3 regions of the Novosphingobium sp. BL-S-34 genome follow, and region 2 is predicted to be linked to each of the others. Evidence: riboswitches for the same ligand, from Rfam matches in the RefSeq annotation. Region 2 holds a riboswitch; each other region holds the start of a gene.
What was found. Region 2 has a riboswitch for cobalamin ahead of AC1VV3_RS14060 (TonB-dependent receptor domain-containing protein). Riboswitches for the same ligand answer to the same signal wherever they lie in the genome.
Positions count from the first base shown of each region.

Region 1 (9,998 bases), 270 kb from region 2:
CGACGAGGCGGACGACAAGGTCTCGCCGATGAAGGCCAAGGGCGTGGGCGAACTCGGGCTCTGCGGCGTCGGCGCGGCCGTGGCCAACGCGGTCTACAACGCCACGGGGGTGCGCGTGCGGGACTATCCGCTCACGCTGGACAAGCACCTTGCGAAACTGCCGGCTATCGCCTGAATCCCAGGTCGGCGGTTTGGCAGGTCAGCAGGTCGGCGATCAATTCCGGCGCCGAGGGGAAGTAGAAGTGCATGTAGCTGGCCGTGAGCGGTCCGTGGCGGAACAGGCGTTCGCCCGGCCGCCCGTCCGGCGTGACGGCGCTGACGGTGGGCAAAAGGGACGTTTCCAGCCGCGAATAGTGGAACGTGTGGCCCCGCGCGACATGACCGCCCAGTTCCATCTCCTGCATGCCCAGCGCTGCCAGCCGCCCTTGCATCACGGCCCGCGCAGGCAGCAGGCCGAGCAGGGCGGCACTGGCGCCGTCGGTGCTTTCGAGCCTCTCGGAGGCGTAAAGCATGCCGCCGCATTCGGCCAGGATCGGCCGCCCCGCCTGGAAGTGGGCGCGGATCGCCGCGATCATCGGGCGATTGGCGGAAAGAGCGTCCAGATGCAGCTCGGGATAGCCCCCGGGTAGCCACAAGCCGTCGCAAGGGGGCAGCACGGCATCGCGCAGCGGCGAGAAGAAGGCGAGCCGCGCCCCGGCCCGTTCCAGAAATGCGAGGTTGGCGGGATAGATGAAGCCGAAGGCCTCGTCGCGGGCAATGGCGATGCGGCGGCCTGACAGCGCGGAGGGCGGCGCTTCGGCGGCTTCCGGGGCGGGGAAGGGCACCGGCTCGGGCAGCCAGAGCGCGGTTTCCGGCAGACTGTCGGCGGCGCGGTCTATGCGCGCCTCGATATCCGCCACCTCCCCGGCCTGCACCAGTCCGAGGTGCCGTTCGGGCAGGCCGAGCCCGGCATCGCGCCGCAGGGTGCCAAGCCATTCCACCCCGCCCGGCATGCCGCGCTCCAGCAGTTCGGCATGGCGCGCGCTGCCGACGCGGTTGGCCAGCACGGCGGCCAGGGTCACGTCCGCGCGGTAGGTGGAAAGGCCGTGGACCAGCGCACCGAACGTCTGCGCCATCGAGGCGCCGTCGATCACCGCCATGACCGGCAGACCGAACAGGCGGGCGATGTCGGCGGAGGAGGGGGTGCCGTCGAACAGGCCCATTGCCCCTTCGACAAGGATCAGGTCGGCGTCCCGCGCGGCCTCGTGCAGCAAGGCGCGGCATTCCCGCTCTCCGCACATGAACAGGTCGAGCTGGTGGACGGGCGCGCCGCTGGCCCTTTCCAGCACCATCGGGTCCAGGAAGTCCGGCCCGCACTTGAACACCCGCACTTTGCGCCCGGCGCGGCGGTGGCGGCGGGCCAGCGCGGCGGTGACGAGGGTCTTGCCCTGTCCCGACGAGGGCGCGGTGACCAGCAGGGCGGGGCAGGCCGTCATGCGGGCAGGCACGAATATCGTCCGGACGGAGCGGTATCCGAAAGGCGGAAGGGGCAGGGCGGCATGGCGGTTCGATCCTCCTGGGCGCAAGTACGGCTTGTCGTCTCGCGAAAGACCGGGTCCGCGGGGAGCAGCGCTCCGCATCGGGCATGGCCCCCGTCCGCCCGGTACATCCCGCCCGCGCGAAGGATCGACGGCTGGGGGCCGGTTTCCTGACTTCCTGGGCCCGATTTCTCGGAATCGGCGCGCCTTCCGCCGCCTTCTCGGCACCGCGCGGTGCCAATGGCGTGCTGGCGGGGCGCATCCCCGGTTACAGTTGCGGGAGCAGTGCCGGATTCCAGCGGGATTACCCCTCTGGCCCGGACTTCCCGATTAAGCCCTTGCGGGCCCCCCTGGCCCGGCGGGCCTATGGCACTTCGCCAGAGAGCGCAAGCGCGGGCAGGACACGCGCAAGCGCCGGGCTCTTGCACGCGGCACCCCACCGGGATAGGGGCGCTCCAGCGACAGGTTCCCCGCAAGGGGATCAAAAGGGAACGCGGGTGAATGCCCGGGCTGCCCCTGCAACTGTAAGCGGCGAGCCGTGCGGCCAATTCGCCATTGGGGGTGCAAGTCCCTGAGAAGGCGGCCGAAACGGCACTGACCCGTGAGCCAGGAGACCTGCCTGACGCCGTCGTTCTTCGACCGGACAGGGTGAGCCGGGCGAACGGGGCCATTCCTCGCGCAACGACAGCCATTGCCGTGCCGGCACGCGCCGCGCGGGAGGGGGCGTCGTCCGCTGCATGGGCGGCAGAGGCCCTGCCTTTCGCATGCGTGCCGACCCGGCCGGGTCGATGCTCGTGCGAAGGACATGCCGTGAACTGCCGAATTCCCGCCGCCAGCCCCCTGGCTCTCGCGCTAGCCCTTGCAGGGGCGCTGCACCCGCTCGCGGCCCTGGCCGAGGAGGCCGATGCAGTGCCTCTGGACGAACGCATCGTGGTCACCGTCCTGCGCACGCCCGTTGCGGCCGACCGGGTGGCCGATACCGTCACCGTGCTCGACGAGGCGCAGATCGTTGCGGCCCAGCCGATCGCGCTGACCGATGTGCTGCTGCGCACGCCCGGCATCAGCATGTCGCGCAACGGCGGTTATGGCACCACCACGTCGCTGCGCATTCGCGGTGCCGATGCCGGGCAGACGGTGATGGTGATCGACGGGATGCGCCTGTCGGACGCCTCATCGACGGCGGGAGGCTATGGCTTTGCCAATTTCCTGGTCGACGATGCCGATCGCGTCGAGATCCTGCGCGGTCCGCAATCGATCCTCTGGGGCAGCGATGCCATCGGCGGTGTCGTCAACGTCCGCACCCGCCGCGCGGCCGCGCCGCTGGAAGGCAGCTTCGCGGTGGAAGCAGGAACCCATGACACCGTCTCGGCCCGCGTGGGTCTTGGCGGCACCTCCGAGGCCGTCGACTGGCGCATTGCCGCCTCGCGCTTCGCCACGGACGGCATCTCCGCGCGCGCGAATGGCACGGAGGACGACGGCTACCGGCGCAGCGCGGCCAGCGGCACGATGACTTACCGCGTCGCGCCTGGCATCTCGCTGGATCTGCGCGGCTACTGGTCGGATTCCCGGAACGCGTTCGACGGTACCTCCGGCGACTCCCTGGCCTATGGGTGGACGCGCGAATGGTCGGGCTATGCCGGGGTGAACTTCGCGCTGCTGGACGGCCGGCTGGCGAACCGCGTGGCCGTGCTCCAGACCGAGACCGACCGCGAGAACTTCGACCCCGCACGGCAAGTCCGCCAACTGACGTTCGACGCCCATGGCCGCGTGCGCCGTTTCGAGTACCAGGGCACCTACACGTTCAGCGAGGCCATCCAGGCCGTGTTCGGCGCCGAGCGCGAGGAACAGCGGATGACCACCGCCTCGCCCGCGAACAGCACCGCGGCTTATGCCCTCGTGCCCAGCCGGGCGAATACCGAGAGCGTCTACGGCGAACTGCGCGTGACCCCGCTCACCGGGCTGACGCTCAATGGCGGCGCGCGCTACGATCACCAGTCGCGCTTCGGCGGCAACACGGTGTTCAGCGCGGGCGCGGTCTACACCCCCAATGGCGGCGCCACGATACTGCGTGCCAGTTATGACGAGGGTTTCAAGGCGCCCTCGCTCTATCAGCTGTTCAGCATGTACGGCGTGGCCGATCTCAAGCCGGAGAAGGCGAAAGGCTGGGAACTGGGCGCCGAGCAGGGCTTCGGCGAAGCCTTACGCCTGTCGGCGACCTGGTTCGAGCGCGATACCGACAACCTGATCGACTTTGCCTACTGCCCCACCAGCGGCACCCTGCCGGACATCTGCTACGTTCCCGGCACGGGCACCTCGCGCTTCGGCTACTATGCCAACGTCAAGGCCAGCCATGCCCGCGGGCTGGAACTCGCCGCGTCGGCCACATGGGGCGTCCTCTTCGCCCAGGGCAACTACAGCTGGATCGCGGCAGAGGATCGCACGCAAGGCAGCGGCACTTACGGCCGCCAGCTCCAGCGCGTGCCGCGTCATCTCGCCAATGCCGAGCTGGGCGTGGCGCTGCCGCAGGGCCTGCGCGCCAGCCTGGCCGCGCGCTATTCGGGTGAAAGCTTCAATGCGGCGACCGGCACCGCCACGCTGGACGACTACTGGCTGGTGGATGTGCGCGCGCAGTGGCAGGTCATGGAAGGCCTGATTCTTCAAGGACGTATCGAAAACGTGGGCGATCAGAAGTACGAAACCGTGAGCGGCTACGGCACGCTTGGCCGCACCGTCTATTTCGGACTGAGGAGCCGGTTCTGATGCTGCTTCCAGTCGAACCCGGCCCGTCCGTGGTCGTGTGCAACACCTGCCGCCATTCCGCCGAAGTCCGCGAGGACGAGGACGGTCGGCGCGGCGGTGCGGTCCTGGCAGAGGCCATGCGCGCGGCGCAGGCTGCCGATCCCGCGCTCCAGGGCGTGGCGGTGCAGGAAATGCCCTGCCTCTTCGCCTGCCAGCGCCATTGCACCGTGGCGATCCGGGCGCCGGGCAAGCTGGGCTATGTGCTCGGCGATTTCGCACCCGATGCGGAGGCGGCCCGCGCGATCCTCGAATATGCGGTGCGCCATGCCGCCAGCGAGGAGGGGCAGGTGCCCTATCGCGAGTGGCCGCAGGGCGTGAAGGGCCACTTCATCACCCGCACCCCGCCGGAAGGGTACCTGGGCACATGATCCGCTTCGAGAACCGCGCCGCTTTCGCCGCCGCCCTGGCCGACCTGCCCGGACCGGACGCGCCCGCGCTGGCCGCCGCGCGTGCGCGCCAGGCGTCGCTCACCAAGCCTGCGGGCTCGCTCGGGCGGCTGGAGGACATCGCCGTGTTCATGGCCGGCTGGCAGGGGCGCACCCGGCCACGGGCCGAGCGGATCCGCGCCGTGGTCTTCGCGGGCAATCACGGGGTCGCGGCGCGCGGGGTGAGCGCCTATCCGAGCGAAGTCACGGCGCAGATGGTCGCCAATTTCGAGGCCGGCGGCGCGGCGATCAATGCGCTGACGACAGCCTGCGGGGCGGCGCTCTCGGTCGTCCCGCTCGATCTCGACCGCCCGACCGGAGACATTACGCGAGAGCCCGCTCTCAGCGAGGCCGAGTGCCTCGAAGCTCTCGATCGCGGTGCCGCCGCGGTGTCGGCGGACAGCGATCTGTTCTTCGTGGGCGAAATGGGGATCGGCAATACCACCCCGGCGGCCGCGCTGGCGGCGCAGGTCTTCGGCGGGGCTGCGGCCGACTGGGTAGGGCGCGGCACCGGGCTCGACGATGCCGGCGTGGCGCGCAAGGCCCAGGCGGTGACGGCGGCGCTCGCCCTGCACGGCGCGGCCTGCGAGGATGCTTTCGAGACCCTGCGCCGCCTTGGCGGGCGTGAGATCGCGGCCATGGCGGGCGCCGTGCTGGCAGCGCGGCACTTGCGGGTGCCGGTCCTGCTGGACGGGTTCATCACTTGCGCGGCCATGGCGCCGCTGTTCGCCGGCAATCGCGATGTCCTGGCCCACTGCCTTGCCGCGCACTGTTCGGCCGAAGCGGGCCATGCGCGCCTGCTCGATCGCTTCGGGCTGGACCCGCTGCTCCACCTTGGCATGCGGCTGGGCGAGGGATCCGGCGCGGCGGTGGCGGCACAGATCGTGCGTTCGGCCCTGGCCGCGCATGACGGCATGGCGACTTTTGCCGAGGCGGCAGTGGCATCCTCCGTGTCCGGGGCATCATGAGCGGCATCCTCGTCCACCTGATGCGCCACGGGGCGCCTTACGAGCCGGGCCTGCTGCTGGGCCACCGGGACGATGCGCCGACCCCGGTAGGCATCGCCCGCTGCGTGTCGCGCAGCGCGGCCCTGGCGTTCGAGCGGGTGATTTCCTCGGACTTGCGCCGCTCCAGCATTCCGGCCGCGCAGATCGCGGCCATGCGCCGCCTGTCGCACAGCCTTGACCCGCGGTGGCGGGAGATCGATTTCGGCGCCTGGGACGGCATGGCGCCGCATCAGCTCGATCCGGCCGTGCAGGCGCGGTTCTGGGACGATCCCGAGGCTTTCGCCCCGCCGGGAGGCGAGCGCTGGTCGCAGCTCTGCGCCCGCGTGGGAGAGGCCGTGGCGGGTATCGACAGGGCCAGTCTCATCCTCACGCACGGGGGGGCGATGCGCGCTGCGCTCTCGGTCCTGTTCGGGTTCGACCACCGCCAGGTCTGGGCTTTCGAACTCCCTTATGGCGCGCTGGTGAGCTTGCGCATCTGGCCGGGCGAGGGCCTGCCTGCCGCGCAGATCCTCTCGCTCGACAGTAGCAAGGCAGGATGAGGGGCAAGGTAGGATGAAGGGTAAGGCAGGATGAAGCAGCTCGTTCTCGCCCTCCAGTTCCTGACGCGGCTGCCGCTTCCGGCGGTTCGCGCCGATGCGGACGACTTCGCCGGGTCGATGCGCTGGTTCCCGGCGGCGGGGCTGGCCGTCGGCGGCTCGGTGGCGCTGGCCTGGTGGCTGGCCCGCTCCGTGGCTCCGTTCATGGCCCCGTCCATGGGCGGCTGCAGCGGCGACGGTTGGATCGCGGCGCTGTGCGGCCTCGGCGCCTGGGTGGCGGTGACGGGCGCGCTGCATCTCGACGGGCTTGGCGACGTGGCCGATGGCGCGGGCGCGGCGCACAAGGATCCGGCGCGGCTCTCGGCGGTCATGGCCGATCCTCATGTCGGCAGCTTTGCGGTGGTGGCGATCGGCATGCAATTGCTGGCGAAGCTGGTGTTGCTCCATGCACTGGCGCCCGGGCAGGTCTGGGCGCTGCTGCTCGTCGCTCCGCTGGCGCGCGCGGCGCCGCTGGCCTGGACGCTGGCGCTGCCGCCGCTGCACGAAGGGCTGGGCAGCCGCTTTCGCAGCGCGGTGACATGGCGGCACCTGGCCTTGTGGAGTGTCATCGGGGCTGTCGCGGCGCTGCTCGTGGCACCCGCCCTGTTGGCGGTGTTCCTGGCGGTTCCGGCCTGGGGCTGGTGGCTTCGGCGCCGTATCGGCGGTATTTCCGGCGACGGGCATGGCGCCGGGATCGAGGTCGTCGAAACCCTGCTGCTGCTGGCGCTGGCGGTCGTACGATGAGCGCGGCCTTCCTGTTTCATGGCGGCCGCGTAAGCGAGGCGGCGCGGGCTTTCGGCGGCGCGCCGGAAGACTGGCTGGACCTCTCGACCGGCCTCAATCCACTGGCATGGCCCGCTGCGGGCGTCGGGCCGATCGACTGGACGGCCTTGCCCGATCCCGATGCGCTGCTTCGCCTCGAAGCCGCGGCCGCGCGCCATTTCGGCGTGGCGCCGGAACTCTGCTGTGCGGTGCCGGGCAGCGAGACCGCGCTGCGCCTGCTGGCCAGGGCGCTGGACCTGCCCGGCCGCGCGCTGGTGCCCGCCTATCGCACTCATCGGGAGGCTTTCGCCCCCTCTCGCCCGGCGCTGTTCGGCGAGCAGCCGAAGGCCCGGGAAGTCTTCGTCTTCGCCAATCCCAACAATCCCGACGGCGTGCTGCGCGACCCCGAGGATGTGGTGGCCTGGGCGGAGCGCATCGATGCCACGGGCGGCTTTCTCATCGTCGACGAGGCTTTCGCGGACTGTCATCCCGGCGCCAGTGTCGCCCGCGCCGTAGCGCCGGGGTTCCGGTTGATCGTGCTGCGCTCGTTCGGGAAGTTCTTCGGACTGGCGGGTCTGCGCCTGGGTTTCGTGCTCGGCCCGCCGGCGCTCATGCTGCTGCTGCGGCAATTGCTGGGGAGCTGGCCGGTCCATGCCGGGGCGCTGGCCATCGGCGCGGCGGCCTATGCCGATGGCGACTGGATCGCGCGCACCCGCAGCGCGTTGCCCGTGCGCGCCGCCGCGCTCGATGCCGTGCTGCGCCGCCATGGGCTGGAGCCGCAGGGGGACTGTCCGCTGTTCCGCCTGGTGACCGGCTGCGCGGGCGGCGCGCTGTTCGATCGCCTGGCCCGCGCGCGCATTCTGGTGCGCCCTTTCGCGGATCGCCCCGACTGGCTGCGCTTCGGCGTGCCCGGCGATGCGGACGCGCTGGCGCGTCTGGACGCGGCATTGGCAGGCCGCGCGGCGTGATCGAGCCGATCGCTTTCGCCGCCATGGCGCTGGAGGGCGCGCTGGGCTGGCCGGGGCGGCTCCACGGGCTGATCGGTCATCCGGTCGGGTTCTTCGCCCGCGTGATCTCTGGCTGCGAGCGCAAGCTGAACCGTGCGGAGTGGTCGGACATGGCGCGGCGCATCGCCGGCCTGGGCGCCATGCTCGGCCTGATCGCGGCGGTGGTGCTGGCGACGATGCTGGTGGTCTGGCTGGTGCGCGGTGCGGCAGGGGACTGGGCCTGGCTCCTGCTGGCGGTGCTGGCATGGCCGGCCCTGGCGGCGCGCAGCCTGGACGACCACGTCCGGCCGGTGCTGGCCGCGCTGGAAGCGGACGACCTCGCGCAGGCGCGCCGCGCCGTCGGCATGATCGTCGGGCGGGACACGGCCGGGCTCGATGCCGCCGGGGTGGTCCGCGCGGCGATCGAGAGCCTTGCCGAAAGCTTCTGCGACGGGGTGGCGGCGCCGCTGTTCTGGCTCCTGCTGGGCGGCCTGCCGGGCGCCTGGGCCTACAAGGCGATCAACACGGCGGACAGCCTGATCGGCCATCCGGAAGAACCGCTGCGAGCCTATGGCTGGGCAGCCGCGCGCATCGACGATCTGGCCAATCTGCTCCCGGCCCGGCTGGCGGGCGCGGTGCTTTGCCTCGCCGCCGGAGCGGGCGGGCGGGCTGGCTGGCGGGTCATGCTTCGCGACCACGGCCGCCATGCCTCGCCCAATGCCGGCTGGCCCGAAGCGGCCATGGCGGGCGCGCTCGGCGTCAGGCTCGCCGGGCCGATCCTTTACGACGGCGTCCTTGCCCCGAAGCCCTGGATCGGGGAGGAGGGCCGGATTGCCGGCGCGGCGGACTTGCGACGGGCGCTGGCGATCTACCGCCGGGCCTGCGTCCTGCTGGCCCTTGGCGCATTCGCCGCGGCGTGGGGAGCAGTATGGCTGGCTTGATGTTGCAGGGGACGGGGTCGGATGTCGGCAAGTCCGTGCTCGTGGCGGGGCTATGCCGCGCGCTCACCCACCGCGGATTGAAGGTCCTGCCGTTCAAGCCGCAGAACATGTCGAACAATGCCGCCGTCACCCCGGAGGGCGGCGAGATCGGCCGCGCCCAGGCGCTCCAGGCCCTGGCGGCGCGGGCACCGCTTCATGTCGACATGAACCCGGTCCTGCTGAAACCCCAGGCCGACCGGACCTCGCAGCTCGTGGTCCACGGCGAAGTGCGCGGCACCCTGGGCAGCGCCAATTTCCGCGAGGCGCGCCGCACGCTCCTGCCGGAAGTCATGGCGAGCTACCGCCGGTTGGAGGCGCGCTGCGATCTGGTGGTGGTGGAAGGGGCGGGCTCCCCGGCCGAAATCAACTTGCGCGCCGGGGACATCGCCAACATGGGCTTCGCGCGCGAGGCCGGGGTTCCGGTCGTGCTGGTCGGGGATATCGACCGGGGCGGCGTGATCGCGGCCGTGGCGGGCACCCGCGCGGTGATCGACGCCGATGACGCGGCGATGATCCGGGGCTTCCTCATCAACAAGTTCCGCGGCGATCCGGCGCTGTTTGCCGATGGCTATGCCGCCATCGCGCAGCTTTCCGGTTGGCCCGGCTATGGCGTGATGCCGTGGTCCCGCGCCGTCTCGCGCCTGCCCAGCGAGGATGCCGTCGTGCTCGAAAGAGGGCTGGGCGGGGGCAACGGCAAGCTGCTCGTCGCTTGTCCGATCCTGCCCCGCATTGCCAATTTCGACGATCTCGATCCGCTGCGGCAGGAATCCGGCGTGGACGTGGCGATGATCCCGCCCGGCACGCCGATCCCGGCCGAAGCCGCGCTGGTCGTGCTGCCCGGCTCCAAGGCCACCCTGGCGGACATGGCTTTCCTCCGCACCGAGGGCTGGGACATCGATGTGCTGGCGCATCGGCGGCGCGGCGGGCTGATCCTGGGCATCTGCGGC
Region 1 is NZ_CM166472.1:2,672,884-2,682,881, forward strand. It holds gene paoC (aldehyde oxidoreductase molybdenum-binding subunit PaoC) at 1-175, shown strand, start outside; gene AC1VV3_RS12820 (cobyrinic acid a,c-diamide synthase CobB) at 165-1,487, opposite strand; cobalamin riboswitch at 1,661-1,884, opposite strand; cobalamin riboswitch at 1,964-2,154, shown strand; gene AC1VV3_RS12825 (TonB-dependent receptor plug domain-containing protein) at 2,328-4,277, shown strand; gene AC1VV3_RS12830 (DUF1636 domain-containing protein) at 4,277-4,684, shown strand; gene cobT (nicotinate-nucleotide--dimethylbenzimidazole phosphoribosyltransferase) at 4,681-5,709, shown strand; gene AC1VV3_RS12840 (histidine phosphatase family protein) at 5,706-6,287, shown strand; gene AC1VV3_RS12845 (adenosylcobinamide-GDP ribazoletransferase) at 6,318-7,067, shown strand; gene AC1VV3_RS12850 (aminotransferase class I/II-fold pyridoxal phosphate-dependent enzyme) at 7,064-8,053, shown strand; gene cbiB (adenosylcobinamide-phosphate synthase CbiB) at 8,050-9,012, shown strand; gene AC1VV3_RS12860 (cobyric acid synthase) at 9,000-9,998, shown strand, end outside.
Region 1: linked by a shared signal. The riboswitch ahead of AC1VV3_RS12820 (cobyrinic acid a,c-diamide synthase CobB) and the one ahead of AC1VV3_RS14060 (TonB-dependent receptor domain-containing protein) in region 2 are both predicted to bind cobalamin.

Region 2 (9,998 bases):
TGCCCCGTCCAACCGATGTCGTCAGGGCAGACGACAGGATCACATCTTCACCCGCACCCCGGCATAAGCCGCGCGGCCCGGGGTGCCATATGTCCGCACCACTTCGTAGTGTTCGTCGAACAGGTTCTCGACACGGCCGTAGACCTGGATGTTCTGCGTCACGTCGAAGGCGCCGCGCAGGCCGACGACGACATTGCCGCCGAGGTAGTAGGTATTGGCGATGTCGTCATAGCGACCGCCGCCCACGCGCAGGTCCGCACCGAGGCGGAAGCCGTCCGACCAGTGCTTGTCCAGGCTGGCATAGAGGTTCGTCTTGGGACGGCGAGCGAGGCGCGTGCCGGTCACCTCGTTGGTGGCGTCGAGGTAAGTGGCCGAAAGGCTCATGTCGAAGCCTTCCCAGTCGCTCACCTGCATGCCCAGTTCCACGCCCTTCGCCCGCGCGCGGCCGACGTTGTAGTAGTTGAAGGCGGTCAGGTCGTAATCGATCAGGTTCTTCGTCTTGCGGTCGAAGTAAGTGACCGAGAACGTGCCGTGGCCTTCCGCAAAGGGCTGCTCCACGCCGACATCCCACGACTTCGACGTCTCGGGATCGAGCGCGCGGAAGCCGGAATTGGAATAGAGCTGGTAGAGCGACGGCGCCTTGAAGCCCTCTCCATAGCTGGCGCGCAGGATCGGCGCTTCCTCGCTGCCCCCGATCACCCAGGCACCGTTGGCCGAGAAGGTGGTCTTGTGGCCGAAGTCCGAATTGTCGTCATAGCGCAGGCCGCCGTTCAGCGTCAGCCCGGTGACGGGGCGCAGGGTCAGCATGCCGAAGTAGCTGTCGATCGAGGTCGAATCCTTCGAGCCGTAATTGTCGGAGAACTTCTGCTTCTCCGTCTCGGCACCGACGAGAATGCTGGCCATGTCGATGGGGGTGTAGGAGACCTGACCCTCGAAACGGTCGGCGCGGCCATTGGTGGTGTAGGGACCGAAGACGGCATCGTCCGAGATGCGGCGCGTATCGGTGAGGCCATAGCCCAGGCGCGCGCTGAGGCGGCCGTCCAGCCCCTTGTAGCGCAAGTTGGCATAGCCCACGGTGTCGCGCTTCAGGCCCACGTTCAGGGCATCGGCGCCGGTGTTGTCGTAATCGTAATTGGCCTTGGTCCAGTACGTCCCGGCATCGGCGGAAAGACCGCTCACCAGCTCCACTTCGGCGCGGGCGTTGGCGCTCTTGCTCTCGAAGCCGTCCTTCTCCTGGCCGCCGAGGCGCTCGTCGAAAGCGGAGTAGCCGTCGCCCTTGAGCCAGTTGCCGCCCAGCGTCAGGCCCACCGGACCGACCTTGCCCGCCGCCGAGGCGCCGAGCTGCTTCTGGTCGCGCCAGCCGTATTCGGCCTGGCCGCGCGCGGTCCACTGCTCGGTCGGGCGCGCGGTGATGAGGTTGATGACGCCGCCGATCGCGCGGCTGCCCCAGAGCACGCCGGACGATCCGCGCACCACTTCGATGCGGTCAAACTGGCCGACGGTCAGGCTGCCGAAGTCGAAGCCGCCGCCCACGTCGCCGGGATCGTTGATGCGCACGCCGTCGATCAGCACAAGGCTCTGCGCGTTCTCGGCGCCGCGGATGAACACGCTGGCCGGCTGGCCGAAACCGCCCGACTGGGCGAACGTCACGCCCGGCAGGCGGGCCAGGATGTCGGTCGCGGTGACCGCCTGGGTGCGCTCGATATCCTCGCGGGTGATGACCGAGACGGACTGGCCGATCTCGCTGGTGGGGGTTTCGGTGCGCGTCGCGGTGACGACGATACTATCGATTGCGGCTTCATCCGCGAAAGCGGGGGTCGAGACGGCAAGAGCCGTCCCCAGCAGAAACAGGTACTTCACGCGTATTCCTCCAACCTGAACGACTTTGCCGTCCATGGCGGAGACGCGCGCTTTTCCTCATGCGCGTGCTCGCTGCATGCCGGGACACCCCGCCCGGCTGCGGAACGACCGTCAAAGGCAGGTCTCCTGGCTCCCGAATCTTCGCGCCGCCTGCCGCCTTCCCGGTGTGACCCAGTGGCATAGCGTGGCAGGGGCGCTCCCCGGTTACAGTTGCGGGGGCAGCTTCGGACTTGCGCCGAAATTCCCACCAGGGTTCCCTTTTCACGAAACCCGGGGCCCGGCTCCGGGCCACCCATGACGTCGCGAGTGCCGATACTGGGCAGTGGGGGGATTGGCAAGCGGCGCAAAGGGCGGCGCGGCGGTATCGCCGGGGAAGATCGCAAACAAACTCTTAAGCGATTCAGCCTATCGCTGCCCGCTGTACCGCTTCGGGACGCGCCGATTTCCAGGGATGCCGCGCCCGGCAAAGCAGGTTAGGCGCAAGATGCGCGATGACCCGATGGAACGCGAAATCCGCGCTGGCCGACGATGCGCCGAAAGGACCCGAGTGACCGCTGCCGCCCTTCCTGCCTGCACCGAAACCTGGGAGCCGCGCCCCCGCGATTTCCAGGGCCATTTCGTGCGCGGCGGACGCAAGCGGCTGCAACGCAGGCGGCGGCGCTGGACGCTCGGCTCGGCCGCGCTCGTCGCCGTGGCCCTGCCTGCCTTCGCCGCGCCTTCCTTCGCCCCGGCCGAAGCCTGGGACCGCCTCACCGCCTCCGGGACGGAAACCGGCGGCGCGCCCGTTCTGCCCATGCCCTTCGAGCAGGCCGGCGCCAGCTTCCCCGGCTCTGCCTATTACTATCTCGAAGCCGAACAGCCCGTGCTCAAGATAGGCGAAGGCATCCATTCCGACGCGGATGACGGAACCAGCGGCCCCGGCCCGGTCGCCCGCGCCCTGCGGATCGACAATTCCGGGGTGGACCGCAGCCGCGCGCTCCAGTGCCTGACGGCGGCGATCTATTACGAAGCCGCCAGCGAGCCCGACGGCGGCCAGCGCGCCGTGGCCCAGGTCGTGCTCAACCGCGTGGCCCATCCGGCCTATCCCAAGACCGTCTGCGGCGTCGTCTATCAGGGTTCGGAGCGGCCGACCGGCTGCCAGTTCTCCTTCGCCTGCGACGGATCGCTGGCCCGCGCGCCGCAGCGCTTCTTCTGGCAGCGTGCCGAATCCGTCGCCCGTGCCGCGCTGTCCGGCGAAGTCTATACGCCGATCGGGCTGGCGACGCATTATCACACGATCCAGGTCAATCCCTACTGGGCCCCGAGCCTGCACTATCTGACCACGATCGGCGCTCATCGCTTCTATGCCTTCAACGGCGCCGCGGGCCGCCCTGCCGCGTTCCGCTTCGCTTATTTCGGCGGCGAGCCGCTGGCCGCCCCGCATCGCCGCGACGAGTCCGCCGCCTCGGCCCTCGCCACCGCCGCGCTGGACCCGCTGGCCGTGCAGCGCAGCTTCGGCACCGCCGAGGCGCTCCGCCCCGGGCAGGCCGCTGCGCCTTCGCCCGCCATGCCCTCCGCCACCCCTTCCACGGGTGCGGAGCGCGCGCCCGTCTATGCCAGCGACGTGCGGGAACGCGGGGGCGAGTCGCTCTACAAGGCCAGCAACTTGCCCGAGACCCAGGGCGTGCGGCCGGAATATGCCAATTCGGGCAAGTGGATCGCCCAGCCGCGTCAGGAGCAGGCCCGCTGAGGGCAAGTTGGCGCCTTTAGCGATCCGGCGCTTTCATCAATTCGTCACGGGAACGACTGCAAGGTTTCAGCAACCATAGCCCCACACCAAGACTTAGCGGCTTCATCCTATAATACCGGGAGAGACGCCAAGCCCCCGAGCGTTTCCAACAAGAGGCTCGCTTTACCATGGCAATCCGCTTTTCCGCCGCCCGGGACGTCTCCTGCCCGGTGATGGTGCGAGCGCTGTGCCCGTCGGTTTCGCTCTGCGCGGTGAACGACAACGGCGCCGGCCTGCGCGGTGGCCTCCGCCGCGAGCCGGTCGCGACGGCGACCACGGACACGCCGCACCAGCGCATCCTGGCTGAAGCGCTGCGCCACTTCGCCCGCCATGGCCTGTCCGCCGCCGCCCACGCCCGCGCCCATGCCGCCGCCGCGCGGCTTGCGGGCAACGACGGCGAATGCACCCGCTGGATCGCCATCTGCCGCCAGCTCGACCGCCGCATGGCCGACGCCTTCGCCGGACGGATCGCCAGGAACGACTGAAACCGGCCAACCGCCTTCAGGCCCTACCCGCCGCCTTCAGGCCCTGCCAGTCGCTAGAACAGGCGGGCCAGCAGGGGCGGTCCCAGGGTCAGCACCCCGATCAGGGCCGCGGCGATCGAAGCGACCAGCACGCCGCCGGCCCCCAGATCCTTGATCCGGCCGATGGCGGGGTCGAACTCCGGATGGATGCGGTCGCACAGGCCCTCGACCGCGGTGTTGAACGCCTCCGCCAGCCATACCAGGGCCATGGCCAGCACGAGTCAGCGCCAGTCGGCGGCGGAAATCTCCAGCCAGAACCCGGCGACCACCACGCCCAGCGAGGCCGCCAGGTGCAACCGGGCATTGTGCTCGTCGCGCACCAGCCAGCGCAGCCCGCGCCCCGCGAACAGGAAACTCCGCAGGCGCGCCCGCGGGCTGAAACCGGGACTGAAAGGGCTGGAGGTCGGCTTTCCGGGCGGTTTCAGCAAGCAAGTCAGTCCAGCGATTGCGCGACGAGGCCGTGGCGGCCCGTCACGGAGGAGCGATCGGCACGAACGCGGACAGTGTCCGCAACCGGGCTCCTCGGCAAGCACCGCCCGCAGGATCTGCAAGCCGCAACATTTGGAAAAAGGCACGACACGGCCGGTACGTCCACGCTCTCTATAAAGAGCCATGCCGCGACCGCCCGCCCCTCATCCGGGCCGACTCGCACCCTGCGACGCTTGCCTGTCATCCGGACGTGCGAGACAGTGAGCCACCCTCGGGAGAGCACCCGGAGGATGCAATCTGCGCCCGGTCTGTTGCGTGAAACGGCCGCACCACCCTGGCTCAGGGCGCCGTTTCCTGCGCATTTTCGCTCACTATTGCAATTGCGAACTATTATCAGTAAAAACTCGCCTGCCTGCCCTTCGCGCGGGCTTTTCCCGGTTGCAATGTCGGTTCGGGGGGCGTAGGCCGCCCTTCGTTGAACACCGGCACCTGCCTTAGCGGGACAAAGCAGGCCGCCTTTTCGTCCGTTGGTCCCGCCTTTGGGAAGGACAAGCAAGCATCATGGCTCGTAAGAAGATTGCCCTCATCGGCGCCGGCAACATCGGCGGCACTCTCGCGCACCTCGCCGCGCAGAAGGAACTGGGCGATATCGTCCTCTTCGACGTGGCTGAAGGCCTGCCCCAGGGCAAGGCTCTGGACCTGTCGCAGTGCGGCCCCGTTGAAGGCTTCGACGCCAAGATCACCGGCACCAACGACTATGCCGACATTGCCGGCGCAGACGTCATCATCGTCACCGCCGGTGTCGCTCGCAAGCCGGGCATGAGCCGCGACGACCTGCTGGGCATCAACCTCAAGGTGATGAAGTCGGTCGGCGAAGGCATCGCCGCCAACGCCCCCGACGCTTTCGTGATCTGCATCACCAACCCGCTCGACGCGATGGTCTGGGCGCTGCGCGAATTCTCGGGTCTGCCCCACAACAAGGTCGTCGGCATGGCCGGCGTGCTCGACTCGGCCCGCTTCTCGACCTTCCTCGCCTGGGAATTCGGCGTTTCGATCCGCGACGTGAACACGTTCGTGCTCGGCGGACACGGCGACACCATGGTGCCGGTCGTGCAGTACTCGACCGTCAACGGCATCCCGGTTCCGGACCTCATCAAGCAGGGCCGCACCACCCAGGAAAAGATCGACGCGATCGTCCAGCGCACCCGTTCGGGCGGCGGCGAGATCGTCGGCCTGCTCAAGACCGGCTCGGCCTTCTACGCGCCTGCCGCCTCGGGCATCGCCATGGCCGAAGCCTACCTGAACGACCAGAAGCGCATCCTGCCGATCGCCGCCTATGTCGATGGCCAGTACGGCGTTGACGGTCTCTATGTCGGCGTGCCCGCCGTGATCGGCGCGAACGGCGTCGAAGAGATCATCGAAATCGAGCTGGACGGCGAAGCCAAGAGCAACCTTCAGGTCTCGGTCGACGCGGTCAAGGAACTGCTGGTCGCCTGCAAGGGCATCGACAGCACTCTGGCCTGATCCAAGATAGACGCCCCGCCCGCCCCGTGGAACCACGGGGTGGGCGGGGCTTCGGCCTATCCGGCCGTTGATTTTACGATCTGGACGGTTGCACTTCGCGGAATTTGCGCCAAGGCGCTTCCCAAGCCGGAATCGGCCTACACCAGGAACAGGAATTAGGATTCCCCTATGTCCATTCTCGTCAACAAGAACACCAAGGTCATTACCCAGGGTATGACCGGTGCCACCGGCACCTTCCACACCGAGCAGGCCCTTGCGTATGGTACGCAAATGGTCGCCGGCGTGACCCCCGGCAAGGGCGGCACGACCCACATCGGTCTGCCGAACTACAACACCGTCGCCGAAGCCAAGGCCGCGACCGGTGCGACCGCCACCTGCATCTACGTTCCGCCGCCGTTCGCGGCCGACTCGATCCTGGAAGCGATCGATGCCGAGATGGAACTGATCGTCGCGATCACCGAGGGTATCCCGGTTCTCGACATGGTCCGCGTGAAGCGCGCCCTCTCGGGCTCGAAGTCGCGCCTGATCGGTCCGAACTGCCCCGGCGTCCTGACCCCCGGCGAATGCAAGATCGGCATCATGCCCGGCAGCATCTTCTCCAAGGGTTCGGTGGGCGTCGTCTCGCGCTCGGGCACGCTGACCTATGAAGCCGTGTTCCAGACCACGAACGCTGGCCTCGGCCAGACCACCGCAGTCGGCATCGGCGGCGACCCGGTCAACGGCACCAACTTCATCGACGTCCTGGAACTGTTCCTGGCCGACGACGAGACCAAGTCGATCATCATGATCGGCGAAATCGGCGGCAGCGCCGAAGAAGAAGCGGCCCAGTTCCTCAAGGACGAAGCCAAGCGCGGCCGCAAGAAGCCCATGGCGGGCTTCATCGCCGGCCGTACGGCGCCTCCGGGCCGCCGCATGGGCCACGCCGGCGCGATCGTGTCGGGCGGCCAGGGCGGCGCCGAGGACAAGATCGCGGCGATGGAAGAAGCGGGCATCCGCGTCTCCGCCTCGCCGTCGCTCCTGGGTGAAACCCTTGTGGAAGTCCTCAAGGAACTCGCCTGACCCCAATCCCCCGCGGGCGGCGCGAATCTTCGGATTTGCGCCGCCACGGGACCCACACGCGATCCGGCACGTTCGAGATGCCGGACGCCATGCGAACGAAACGGCCCCCTCTCCATCGGGACCATCGTTCCAGATCTAGCTTGGTAGCGCCGGCCGTTTTCCGGCGCGACAAAAGGTGACACCCGATGGGCGACGAAAGTTTCGACTTCACCCCCGATGATGCCCTCGACGGCCCGCAGGCCGGCCCGAGCTGGCAGCGCAAGAACTGGCCGCTCGTAGGAGCGGAGTTCGAGGACGACCTGACCCAGGGCCTCGACCCCAGCGCGCTCAAGGTCCAGATCGAGAAGGCAGCGGCAAAGGGCGGCCAGAAGGTCGACCAGTCCCGCATAGACGAAGCCGCGGCCGACGCAATCCGCGCCATGATGCTGATCCGCACATATCGCGTGCGCGGTCACCTGGCTGCCGATCTCGATCCGCTCGGCCTCAACCAGCGCCAGCTTCCCGCTGACCTCACCCCCGAATACCACGGCTTCGTAGGCGCCGCGCAGGACCGTTCGGTCTACGTCGGCGGCGCACTCGGCCTGGAGTGGACGACCGTTCGCGAGATCGTGCAGATCCTGCGCGCCAACTATTGCGGCAAGGTCGGCCTCGAATACATGCACATCGCCGATGTCGAGGAACGCCGTTTCCTCCAGGAGCGCATGGAAGGGGCGAACAAGGAAATCGAGTTCACCCCCGAGGGCAAGAAGGCGATCCTTCAGGCCGTCGTGCGCGGCGAGCAGTACGAGAAGTTCCTCGGCAAGAAGTACGTCGGCACCAAGCGCTTCGGCCTTGACGGCGGCGAGGCCATGATCCCGGCGCTCGAAGCCGTGATCAAGTACGGCGGCACGCTGGGCGTGAAGGAAATCGTTTACGGCATGGCCCACCGCGGCCGCCTGAACGTGCTCGCGAACGTCCTTGCCAAGCCCTACAAGGTCATCTTCCACGAATTCTCGGGCGGCACCGCCAATCCCGAGGACGTGGGCGGCTCCGGCGACGTGAAGTACCACCTCGGCACTTCGGCCGACCGCGAGTTCGACGGCATCAAGGTCCACATGAGCCTGATGCCCAACCCCTCGCACCTCGAAACCGTCGACCCGGTCGTGCTCGGCAAGGTCCGCGCCTACCAGGCGATCGCCGACGACATCGGCGACGACATCGGCCCGGGCGCCAAGCACAAGCAGGTGCTGCCGGTCCTCATCCACGGTGACGCGGCCTTCGCCGGCCAGGGCATCATCTGGGAGTGCTTCGGCCTCTCGGGCGTGAAGGGCTACAACACCGGCGGTTGCATCCACTTCATCATCAACAACCAGATCGGCTTCACCACCAGCCCGCAGTTCGCGCGCAACTCGCCCTATCCTTCGGATGTGGCGAAGGGTGTCCAGGCGCCGATCCTGCACGTCAACGGCGATGATCCCGCCGCGGTGACTTTCGCCTGCAAGCTGGCGATCGACTATCGCCAGACCTTCGGCCGCGATATCGTGATCGACATGTGGTGCTATCGCCGCTTCGGCCACAACGAAGGCGACGAGCCTGGCTTCACGCAGCCGCTGATGTACCAGAAGATCCGCCAGCACCCGCCGGTCAGCCAGATCTACGGCGAGCGCCTGAAGCAGGACGGCGTCATCGACGACACCTTCCTGTCGCAGACCGAAGCGGACTTCACCGCCCATCTCGAAGAGCAGTTCGAGGCGGCCAAGACCTACAAGGCCAACCAGGCCGACTGGTTCTCCGGCCAGTGGAGCGGCTTCCACAAGCCTGCCGATCCCGAAACCGCGCGCCGCAACGTCGACACGACGATCGAGAACAAGCTGTTCGACAGCCTCGGCCGCACGCTGACGACGGTTCCCGAGGGCCTGACCGTCCACAAGACGCTGGCCCGCGTGCTCGCGGCGAAGGAAGAGATGTTCAAGTCGGGCGAAGGCTTCGACTGGGCCACGGCCGAGGCGCTCGCCTTCGGCAGCCTCGTCACCGAAGGCTACGGCGTGCGTCTCTCGGGCCAGGATTGCGGCCGCGGCACCTTCTCGCAGCGCCACGCCGTCTGGACCGACCAGACCGACGAGCACAAGTACACCCCGCTTTCGACCCTGCCCCACGGCAAGTTCGAAGTGCTGGACTCGACGCTGTCGGAATATGGCGTGCTCGGCTTCGAGTACGGCTTCGCCAGTGCCGACCCGAAGACCCTGGTCCTCTGGGAAGCCCAGTTCGGCGATTTCGCCAACGGTGCGCAGATCATCATCGACCAGTACGTCGCCTCGGCCGAGTCCAAGTGGCTGCGCGCCAACGGCCTCGTCATGCTGCTGCCCCACGGCTACGAAGGCCAGGGTCCGGAGCACTCGTCGGCACGTCTGGAACGGTATCTGCAGCTCTGCGCGCAGGACAACATCCAGGTCTGCAACATCACGACGCCCGCGAACTACTTCCACGTTCTGCGCCGTCAGATGCACCGTCCGTTCCGCAAGCCGCTGATCATCATGACCCCGAAGTCGCTGCTCCGCCATCCGCTGGCGAAGTCGACGGCCGCGGAGTTCACCGGCGGCACCTTCTCGCGCATCCTCTCCGACCCCAAGGGTTCGGAAGACGCCGCGACCAAGAAGGTCATCCTGTGCTCGGGCAAGGTCTTCTACGACCTGCTCGAAGCCCGCGATGCCGCCGAGATCGACGATACCCAGATCATCCGCATCGAGCAGCTCTACCCCTTCCCGGGCGAGCCGCTGGCCAAGCGCCTTGCGCGCATGCCGAACCTCGAAGAGGTCGTGTGGTGCCAGGAAGAACCGCAGAACAACGGTGCGTGG
Region 2 is NZ_CM166472.1:2,943,290-2,953,287, reverse strand. It holds gene AC1VV3_RS14065 (ABC transporter substrate-binding protein) at 1-43, opposite strand, end outside; gene AC1VV3_RS14060 (TonB-dependent receptor domain-containing protein) at 40-1,860, opposite strand; cobalamin riboswitch at 1,960-2,171, opposite strand; gene AC1VV3_RS14055 (cell wall hydrolase) at 2,408-3,589, shown strand; gene AC1VV3_RS14050 (hypothetical protein) at 3,757-4,113, shown strand; partial or broken gene AC1VV3_RS14045 (diacylglycerol kinase family protein) at 4,167-4,580, opposite strand; gene mdh (malate dehydrogenase) at 5,143-6,105, shown strand; gene sucD (succinate--CoA ligase subunit alpha) at 6,274-7,164, shown strand; gene AC1VV3_RS14030 (2-oxoglutarate dehydrogenase E1 component) at 7,350-9,998, shown strand, end outside.

Region 3 (9,998 bases), on a different replicon from region 2:
GGTCACCATCATTAGGTCTCCCGCGCTGAAGGCACCGTCTAGCCATTCGGCGCTCCCAAGCGAGGCGGTCAGTTGCTGGAGGCGGGCCTGCACGCGCTTTTCGAGCATCGGCTGCCGCGCTGCGAACCAGGCCTGCTCCCGCTCGAATATCATCGCCATGGTGCATTCGACGATGGGTGGCTCCACCGTGTTGAGCGCCGCGACGAGCCAGGCGACGGCGCGGGCACGGGCATCGGCATCCTCGGGCAGGAGACCGGGGTGTGTGCCGGCGAGGTGGAGGACGATGGCGCCGGATTCGAACAGCACGAGATCGCCGTCTTCCAGGCTGGGGATCTGCCCGAAGGGCTGGTGCGCGAGATGTTCGGGCCTCTTGAGCGCTTCGAACGAAAGCAACCGCACTTCGTAAGGCAGGCCCAGTTCCTCCAGCGCCCAGCGTACCCGCATGTCCCGCGCGAGGCCCCGCCCCCGGTCGGGCGAGTTTTCGAAAGCGGTGATGGTGATCGTCATGGCGAGGCTCCCGGCAATGCGGGATCCTACCATGCAGCGAAGCGACAGGCGATCCGGGTTCGTGTGGGCGGGCGGGTTGCCGAAGAGTGCTGTGTCAGGCCGTGCCGTCCACGGCCGCACGTCCGAGGCCCGGATCGTCGGTGAAGAAGGAATCGACACCCGCCGCGATGAAGCGGCGCATGAATTCGATGCAGGCCTTGTCCTGACGCGCCGAATCGCCGCCCGGGCCGCGGAAGTCCGTGGGCAGGAAGCTGTTTTCCGGCCGCACCGTCCAGGTCGAGACGAGCAGGCCGGCCGCATGGGCATCGCGCACCAGCGTGCTCGGCTTGCCCAGCGGGCCGGACTTGCCCGTGGCATCGCCGAAGGGGATGATCCCCTGGAGCACGGGGGCGATCCAGTCGGCATAAGTCCTGACTTCGGCCAGACCGGCGGGCGTGAGCATCTGCTTGAACGTGAGGCTGCCCCCGGAGGCGGCGACATCGGCGGGGTGCATGTCCAGAGGCACGGTCAGTTGCAGGAGTTGCAGGCTGCGATAGGTTGCGATGCGCGGGCGCAGCCACTTGAGATTGGCCACCTCGAAGCTCTGGACGATCACCGGGGCGGTCGAGAGATAATGGCTAGCGGCCACGCGGTCGAGGAAGCGCTGTTCTTGCGGCAGGCCGATCCCGGCGAAATAGGTGGAGTGCTTGATCTCGGGAATGAGGCCGATCTTGCGGCCGCGTGCGGCGGATTCCGCGGCCACGAAGTCCGCGATTTCCTCAAGCGTGAGCAGTTGGAACTGGCCGTCGTAGCTCTTGCTTTCGGGGCGCATGGCGCCGAGCCGTTCGACTGCGCGCAGGGTCTTGATCTCTGCGAGGGTGAAATCCTCGGTGAACCAGCCGGTGACCTTTTCCCCGTCGATCACCTTGGTCGTGCGGCGCTGGGCGAATTCGGGATGCTCCGCGACATTGGTAGTTTCGGCGATGTTGTTCTCATGCCGGGCGATCAGGGCACCGTCCTTGGTCGAGACGAGATCCGGCTCCACGAAGTCCGCGCCCTGGTCGATGGCCTTGGCGTAGGACGCCAGGGTGTGCTCTGGCCGCAGCGCCGAGCAGCCGCGGTGGCCGATCACCAGCGGCTTCTTGCGCGCGCCTCCAGTATGCGCGACCGAATTCTGCGGCGCCGCCAGTGCGGGGCCCTGGCCGAGAAGCGTGGCGGCGCCTGCCCCAGCGCCGGCAAGGAGCATGCCGCGGCGGGACAGGGTGGTTTCGGCCGGGTGGTGGTTCATCGCGGTAATCTCCGGGCTTAAGGCAGGGATCGCGGGCAGCGTACCCCGTGCAGAAGCGCGGCGCTGCGGCCATGATCCCGCCTCCTGGCGGGGCGGCAGGGTGTGTCCCTTGCGCGACTAGCCCCGGATCATGACAGCACGGGGTCGGAATATCGCCTTGCGTCAGGGGCTTGCCGCGTTGCCGGAAGGGGGCGGCGATTTGCCGCTCCTTTGCGTGAACTCATGCCTTCGTTCGGGCGTTCAGGCTGCGAGCGTCAGGGGAGCAACCGGAGGGAGGAGCCCGATCATGGAACATCTCAGTTTTCCCAACGAAAGCGCCGAATACCGCCGCGCGCGCAACGAACTGCTCGATGCCGAAATGGACCTGCGCCGCCAGACGGAAACGGTTGCGGCGATGCGCCGGGCGCTGCCCCCCGGCGGGACGATCAAGGAGGACTACGTCTTCGAACGCGTCGGGGATCATCAGCGCCCGGAGCAGGTGCGGCTGTCGGAATTGTTCGCGGGGAAGCCCAGCCTGATCCTCTACAGCTACATGTTCGGTCCCGAGCGCGACGAGCCTTGCACCGGTTGCACGCATCTGCTCGACGGGCTGGACGGGGCCGCACGGCATGTCCCGCAGGCTGCGGCGTTCTACGTCGTCGCCCGTTCGCCTTTGGCCCGTCTGGTGGCCTGGGCGCGTGAGCGCCGCTGGCCGCATCTCCGGTTCCTCTCGGCCGAAGGCAGCAGCTACACACGGGACTATTTCGGCAACACGGCCGGCGTAACCCCCGCCATGCGCCAGGAGCGCGGGTACGAGGACGGAAAGGACTGGGACGAGCCGATGATCAATGTCTTCCGTAAGGACGGCGGCGAGGTTCGGCATTTTTGGGGCGGCGAACTGCTCTACGCCCCGGAGGAGCCGGACCAGCACCATCGCTCGCTGGATGCTTTGGACCCGGTCTGGGGCTTGCTGGACCTGCTGCCCGAGGGGCGCGGAGATTTCTTCCCGAAGCTGAGCTACCGCTGACCGGGGGTCTCTAACCACGTTCCCGGCGCGCGTCCCTGTTTGGACGTGGCTCCATGAGACTTGCGGATCGGCATTTCCTGCGTTAGCGCCCCGGTGCCCGCCCGATCCGTCAGGATCGGCGGGCAAGATCGCGCCGGTGCCTCGAACGAGGCTTAATAGGGAACGCGGTGAGAGGGTTCGTCCCTCGAATCCGCGGCTGTCCCTGCAACTGTGAGCGGTGAGCAAGATGCCGTGGCTTCCCCCGGGGAGCCGGCCACTGGATCGCGGGCGCCCGGCGCCACGGACCGGGAAGGCCGAGCATCGCGCTTTGACCCGCAAGCCAGGAGACCTGCCGGCGCATCGGTCGCTCTTGCCCTGGCCCAGGGATAGGCCAAGGCTCGGTACTCCGCGTGAGCGACGAAGCCGTGCGGCTGGGGCTGCATCGGCGCGCAGGACGGGCGTTCATCGCGCCCGCCCGTCGTTGCGTGCGGACCGACGCCCGTCGGCAAGCCCCGGTCATCGTCGCTGCGCGCGAGAGGATGATGCCGTGGGGCAGGATGAAACGCGCGTCCCGATGACAGGCTTCGCCTTGCGCGGATGGTGCCCGGATGCCTGGCGTCCGATGATGGCCGGAGACGGGCTGATCGTGCGCGTGAAGCCCCGGCTGGCGCGCCTGACCGCGGCCGAGATCGCGGTGCTTGCTGATCTGGCGCGCCGTTTCGGCAGCGGTGCGATAGACATCACCAATCGCGCCAATCTCCAGATCCGCGGTGTCCGCGAGCAGGGCTGGCAGGATCTGCTGCGCGCCCTGGTCGACCGGGGCCTGGTCGATTCCGACGCTGCTCTGGAGGGGCGGCGCAACCTCCTTGTCGCACCCGGCTGGGATCGCGGGGACGATACCGCGCGGATCGCGGAAGAACTCCTGGGCCGTCTGGGCGAGTTGCCCGAATTGCCCGGAAAGATGGGCATCGCGGTCGATGCCGGCCCCGTCGCCACGCTGCTGGACAGCCCTGCGGATTTCCGCATCGAGCGCGCGGAAGCCGGCGGCCTGCTGCTCCGCCTCGACGGGCGCGAGAGCGGGGTTTCCATCCTGCCGGAAGAGGCCACAGACCGCCTGATCGCGCTCGCGCACTGGTTCGTGGAGACAGGCGGCGCCGCTGCCCGCCGGGCCTGGCGCCACACGGCCGCTCTTCCACAATGGGCGCGGGGGGATGGCCGTCCCGCCGTCGGAGCCGCTGCGCCGCATGGCTACGGGGTGCCGTTCGGGCGGATCGAGGGGGAGGCAATGGTGCGGCTGATGGCAGCGACCGGCGCTGCGGCGCTTCGCGTTACGTCTTGGCGGCAGCTTCTGGCCGAATCCGAGGTGCGAGAGCCGGTGGACGGCTTCATTCGCGATCCCGGCGACCCGCTGCTGCGCGCCGATGCCTGTCCGGGCGCGCCGACATGCCCGCAGGCGACGGTCGAAACGCGCGAACTGGCGCGCCGGTTGGCGCCGCATGTGTCCGGGCGCCTGCACGTTTCCGGCTGCGCGAAAGGCTGCGCGCGCGCACGACCGAGCGACGTGGTCCTGACCGGGCGCGACGGCGTCTTCGACCTCGCCCTCCGTGGCCGCGCGGGCGACCCGCCGACGCTGGGCGGCCTTTCTCCCGACCATGTCCTTGCTCATTTCGGAGCCTCATGAATGGCGCATATCTACGAAAAGGATGGCGCGGCCATCTATCGCCAGTCGTTTGCGACGATCCGCGCCGAGGCGGACCTCGCCGCCTTTCCCGCTGACGAGGAGCGCATCGCGGTCCGCATGATCCACGCCTCGGGGCTGGTGGAGCTGGCGCGGCACATCCGCTTCTCGCCCGGATTCGCCCGCGCGGCGATGGCGGCGCTGGAGGCGGGTGCGCCGATCCTGTGCGATGCGCGCATGGTGGGCGAAGGGATCACTCGCGCCCGGCTTCCCGCGGACAATGCGGTGATCTGCACGCTCCAGGATCCGCAAGTCCCGCAAATGGCGCAGGCGATGGCCAATACCCGCTCGGCGGCGGCGCTCGAACTCTGGCCGCCGCACCTTGGCGGGGCCGTGGTGGCCATCGGCAATGCGCCCACCGCGCTGTTCCACTTGCTCGACATGCTGGAGGACCCCGATTGCCCGCGCCCGGCAGCGATCATTGGCTGTCCCGTCGGCTTCGTGGGGGCGGCCGAGTCCAAGGCCGCCCTCTGGGATGCCTGCCCGGTGCCCTGCTGCATCGTCGAAGGAAGGCTGGGCGGCAGCGCGATCACCGTGGCCGCGGTCAACGCCATCGCGAGCAGCGCGGAATGAGCGTGGGAACCGTACACGGCGTCGGACTGGGCCCCGGCGCGCAGGACCTGCTGAGCGTTCGCGCCGACCGATTGGTGCGCGGAGCCAGGCATGTCGCCTATTTCCGCAAGGCCGGCCGGCCCGGTCAGGCGCGGCGGATCGTCGAGGGCATGCTCCGCGCCGATGTCGTCGAGCATGCGATGGAATATCCGGTGACCACGGAGATTCCGCTGGGAGACCCGCGCTACAACGCCTGCCTTTCCCGCTTCTACGCAAGCTGGACCGAGCAACTGGCGAAGCTCGTCCGCGAGGGCGAGGATGTCGTGGTGCTCTGCGAGGGCGACCCCTTCTTCTACGGCTCGTTCATGCACCTCTATACCCGCCTGGCCGAAGCAGGGGGCCATGCAGGGCCGGCACCGGTGCCGGTCGCCGTCGTGCCGGGGATCACCGGAATGTCGGGCGCCTGGACGGCATGCGGCGCGCCGATGACCTGGGGCGACGATGTCCTCACCGTCCTCACCGCCACGCTACCGGAGGCAGATCTGGCGCGGCGCATTCGCGATACCGACGCGCTCGTGGTCATGAAGATCGGCCGCAACCTGGCCAAGCTGCGCCGCGCCGTCATCGCTGCCGGGCGCGAGGGGGAGGCCTGGCTGGTGGAGCATGCCGCGATGGCCGAGCAGCGGGTGACGCCGCTCGCCGAGGCGGAAGCCGTGACGCCCTACTTCTCGATCCTGCTGATCCACGGACAGGGGCGCCGGCCATGAGCGGCTGGCTCGCCATCGCCGGGCTGGGGCCGGGCGACGAGGCGCTCGTCACGCCCGAGGCCTCTGCGGCCCTGGATGCCGCCACCGACGTGATCGGCTACGGCCCTTATGTCGCCCGGGTGGCGCCGCGCGCGGGCCTGCGCTTCCATGCCAGCGACAACCGCGTCGAATTGGAGCGCGCGGCCCATGCGCTTTCGCTCGCGGCCGAGGGGCAGCGCGTGGTGGTGGTCTCCTCCGGGGATCCGGGCGTCTTCGCCATGGCGGCGGCCGTGTACGAGGCCTGGGAGCAGGGCCCTGCCGACTGGCGCGAACTCGATATCCGGGTCTTGCCGGGCATCACCGCCATGCTGGCGGCGAGCGCGCGGGCGGGCGCGCCGCTGGGCCATGACTTCTGCGCCATCAACCTTTCCGATAATCTCAAGCCCTGGGCACTCATTGAGCGCCGATTGCGGCTGGCGGCGGAGGCGGACTTCGCCATGGCCTTCTACAACCCGCGCTCGAAGGCGCGGCCGGAAGGTTTCGCGCGCGTCCTTGAGATCCTGCGCGAGGCTTGCGGGCCAGAGCGCCCGATCCTTTTCGCCCGCGCCGTCTCCACGCCCGAGGAAGTCCTGACCTTCGTGCCGCTGGCCGAGGCGCGGGCGGAGATGGCGGACATGCGCACCATGGTCATCGTCGGATCGAGCCGCACCCGGCTGGTGGCGCGAGACCGGGGCCCGGTGCTCTACACGCCGCGGTGGGCGGAATGAGCGAGCCAGTCCAGCACTTGCTCCACCCGTTCCAGCGCGCGGCGGGGCGGGATCGCGGGGCGGTCTATCATCGTCACGGCAAGCCCCAGCTCCCGCGCGGCATCGAGCTTGGCCGACGCGCCGGAGCCGCCCGCGTTCTTGCAGACCAGCAGGTCGATCCGGTGCGCACGGAGCAAGTCCGTGTCGCGCTCCGGCGTGAAGGGTCCGCGGTCGATCACGAGGTCGTGATGCGGCAGGGACGGCGCTTCGGTGGGTGCATCCACGAAGCGCAGCAGATAGCGGTGCTGGGGCTGGGCCGCGAAAGCCTCGACGTGCATCCGGCCGAGCGCCAGCATCACCCGGCGCGGCGGACCCGCCAGGCTGGCGACGGCGGCGGCAAGGTCTGGGACCCGGTGCCAGCAATCCCCGCCGCGCGGTGCCCAGGGCGCCCGCGTCAGCGCCGCCAGCGCAATGCCGGCGGCCTTGGCGGCGACAATGGCATGAGCGCTCATCGTGGCCGCGAAGGGATGGGTAGCGTCGACCAGATGGGTGACGGCGGTTTCGCGCAGATAGCGCTCCAGCCCGGCAATGCCGCCGAAGCCGCCCACGCGGACCGGCACCGGCTGGCTTCGCGGGCTGGCCACCCGTCCGGCATAGCTCAGCACGGCTTCGATCTCGCGCTCGGCCAATGCCGCGGCGAGGGCGCTCGCCTCGGTGGTGCCGCCCAGAATGAGGACGCGGGTCATGTCTGAAGCTCCCCAAAAGCCATGGCTGACGATCGTCGGTATCAGCGAGGACGGTCTGTCCGGCCTCGGCGAGGCGGCGCGCGCCGCCCTTGCGGCGGCCGAAGTGGTGACCGGCGCCGCCCGCCACCTCGGCCTGCTGGCGGGGCTTAGTGCGGAATGTCGGACATGGCCAGTGCCGTTCGAGAGCGGGCTGGCCGCGCTGCTGGCGCTGCGGGGGCGGCAGGTGGTCATGCTGGCTTCCGGCGATCCGTTCTGGTTCGGCGCGGGTTCGGTGGTGACACGGGCGCTCGACCGCTGGGAATGGACCGCGCACCCGGTGCCCTCGACTTTCGCCCTCGCGGCCTCGCGGCTGGGCTGGCCGGTCGAGGCGACACCGTGTCTGGGGCTCCACGCGGCGCCGCTGTCGCGGTTGCGTCCGCACCTTGCGCCGGGGCAGCGGGCCTTGGTGCTGTTGCGCGAGGGGGCGGCTGCCGCGGAACTGGCCGATTATCTCGCGGCGGAAGGGTTCGGGGCATCGCAGCTCACGGTGCTCGAAGCGCTGGGCGGCCCGCGCGAACGGATCCGGCAGGCGGCGGCCGAGGGCTTCGATCTGACCGACGTGGCTCATCCCGTCGCCGTGGGCGTGCTCTGTGCGGGGGAAGGCCGCGTCCTGCCCCGGACGTCCGGACGCGGCGATGACTGGTTCGCGAACGACGGGCAGATCAGCAAGCGCCCGCTGCGCGCCCTGGCGCTCTCGGCGCTCGCGCCCCGGCCCGGCGAGATGCTTTGGGACATCGGCACGGGATCGGGCTCGATCGCGATAGAATGGCTGCTCACTCACCGCGACATGCGGGCCGTGGGCTTCGAGGTCGATCGCGAGCGCGCGGCGCGGGCGCGGGGCAATGCCCTGGCGCTGGGCGTCGATCATCTGCGCGTGGTGGAAGGACGCGCCCCTGAGGTGCTGGAAAACCAGCCCCTGCCGGATGCCGTCTTCGTGGGCGGCGGGCTGGGGACGCCCCTGCTGGAGCGGCTCTGCGGTCTCCCCGCTGGCACCCGGCTGGTGGCCCATGCCGTCACGCTGGAAAGCGAGGCTCTGCTGGCCAGGGTCCATGGCGAGGTGGGCGGCACGCTGCTGCGCATCGAACTGGCGCAGGCCGCGCCGCTGGGCACGCGGCGCGGCTGGAAAGCCCACTATCCCGTCGTACAATGGAGCGTGACCTTGTGATCGTGGCCGGCTTCGGATTTCGCGCAGGCGCATCCCTCTCCTCCTTGCGTGACGCTCTGGCGCGGGCCTGCGCGGATGGCGCCGAACCGGACGTTCTGACCGCGCCTGCCGACAAGATCGCGCCGCTGCGCTTGCTTGCTCAGGAGCGACAGGTTCCGGCAGTCCCCGTCGCTGGCGAAGCGCTGGAAGCGGCGGCGACGGTGACTCTGTCCGCCGCCAGCCTTGCCGCTCGCCGTACCGGCAGCGTTGCCGAAGCCTCGGCCCTGGCGGCGGCCGGTCCCGGCGCCCGGTTGCTGACGGCCCGCCATATCTCGTCCGATCGCATGGCCACTTGCGCCATGGCCCAGGGAGCCAGTTCATGACCGTACACTTCATCGGCGCCGGTCCGGGCGCGCCAGACCTGCTGACCTTGCGCGGCCGCGACCTGATCGCGTCGAGCCCGGTGTGCCTCTATGCGGGCTCGCTGGTGCCCGCTGCCGTGCTGGAGCATTGCCCGCCCGGCGCGCGGATCGTGAACACCGCGTCCCTGGATCTCGACGCGATCCTCGCGGAGATCGCGCAGGCCCATGTCGAGGGCCATGACGTGGCCCGTCTCCATTCCGGCGACCCCTCGATCTGGTCCGCCATGGGCGAGCAGATCCGCCGCCTTCGCGCGCTGCGCATCCCCATCAGCGTGACGCCGGGCGTACCGGCCTTCGCCGCCGCTGCGGCGGCGCTGGAGACCGAGTTGACGGTGCCGCGTCTGGCGCAGTCGCTGGTGCTGACGCGGACACCGGGCCGGGCCAGCGCGATGCCGGAGCGCGAAAGCCTTTCCGCCTTCGCCGCGACCGGCAGCACTCTGGCGATCCACCTTTCGATCCACAACCTTGCCGCGGTGGTCGCGGATCTCGTGCCACACTACGGCGCGGATTGCCCGGTGGCGGTGGTCTGGCGGGCGAGCTGGCCGGACGAGAAAGTCGTGCGGGCGCGGCTGGACGGTGTGGAGCAAGCCGTGGCGGGAACGATGGAGCGCACCGCCCTCATCCTGGTGGGACGGGCTCTGGACGTGGAAGAGGGCGTGGCGGCGGAAAGCAGCCTCTATGCCCCCGACTACGATCGCCGCTTCCGGCCGCAATCGGCGCAATCGCCTTTCGCTTCCTCGGGCTTGGCCGGGGAGCTGGAGCCATGACCGGCACGGTGGATCTTCACCTGATCGGCATCGGCACCGGCAACACGGACCACCTGACGCTTGCGGCCATCCGCGCGATGAACGGGGCGGACCTGATCCTGCTGCCCCGCAAGGGCGAGGCGAAGTCCGATCTGCTCGATCTGCGCCGGTCGATCTGCGACAGCGTGCTGACGGAAGAGACGCGGGTCGTGGAGTTCGATCTCCCCGTCCGTTCGGAAAACCCGCCCTACCTCGAAGCCGTGGATGCCTGGCACGCCGCGATTGCCGAGGTCTGGGCGAGTCAGATCGACCGGCACCTGCCGGAAGGCGGCACGCTGGCGCTGCTGGTCTGGGGCGACC
Region 3 is NZ_CM166473.1:1,381,528-1,391,525, reverse strand. It holds gene AC1VV3_RS19945 (glutathione S-transferase family protein) at 1-507, opposite strand, end outside; gene AC1VV3_RS19940 (glycerophosphodiester phosphodiesterase) at 602-1,774, opposite strand; gene AC1VV3_RS19935 (DUF899 family protein) at 2,061-2,780, shown strand; cobalamin riboswitch at 2,903-3,130, shown strand; gene AC1VV3_RS19930 (cobalamin biosynthesis protein CobG) at 3,307-4,440, shown strand; gene AC1VV3_RS19925 (precorrin-8X methylmutase) at 4,441-5,070, shown strand; gene cobI (precorrin-2 C(20)-methyltransferase) at 5,067-5,816, shown strand; gene cobJ (precorrin-3B C(17)-methyltransferase) at 5,813-6,562, shown strand; gene AC1VV3_RS19910 (cobalt-precorrin-6A reductase) at 6,538-7,287, opposite strand; gene cbiE (precorrin-6y C5,15-methyltransferase (decarboxylating) subunit CbiE) at 7,286-8,491, shown strand; gene AC1VV3_RS19900 (cobalamin biosynthesis protein) at 8,473-8,853, shown strand; gene cobM (precorrin-4 C(11)-methyltransferase) at 8,850-9,659, shown strand; gene cobF (precorrin-6A synthase (deacetylating)) at 9,656-9,998, shown strand, end outside.
Region 3: linked by a shared signal. The riboswitch ahead of AC1VV3_RS19930 (cobalamin biosynthesis protein CobG) and the one ahead of AC1VV3_RS14060 (TonB-dependent receptor domain-containing protein) in region 2 are both predicted to bind cobalamin.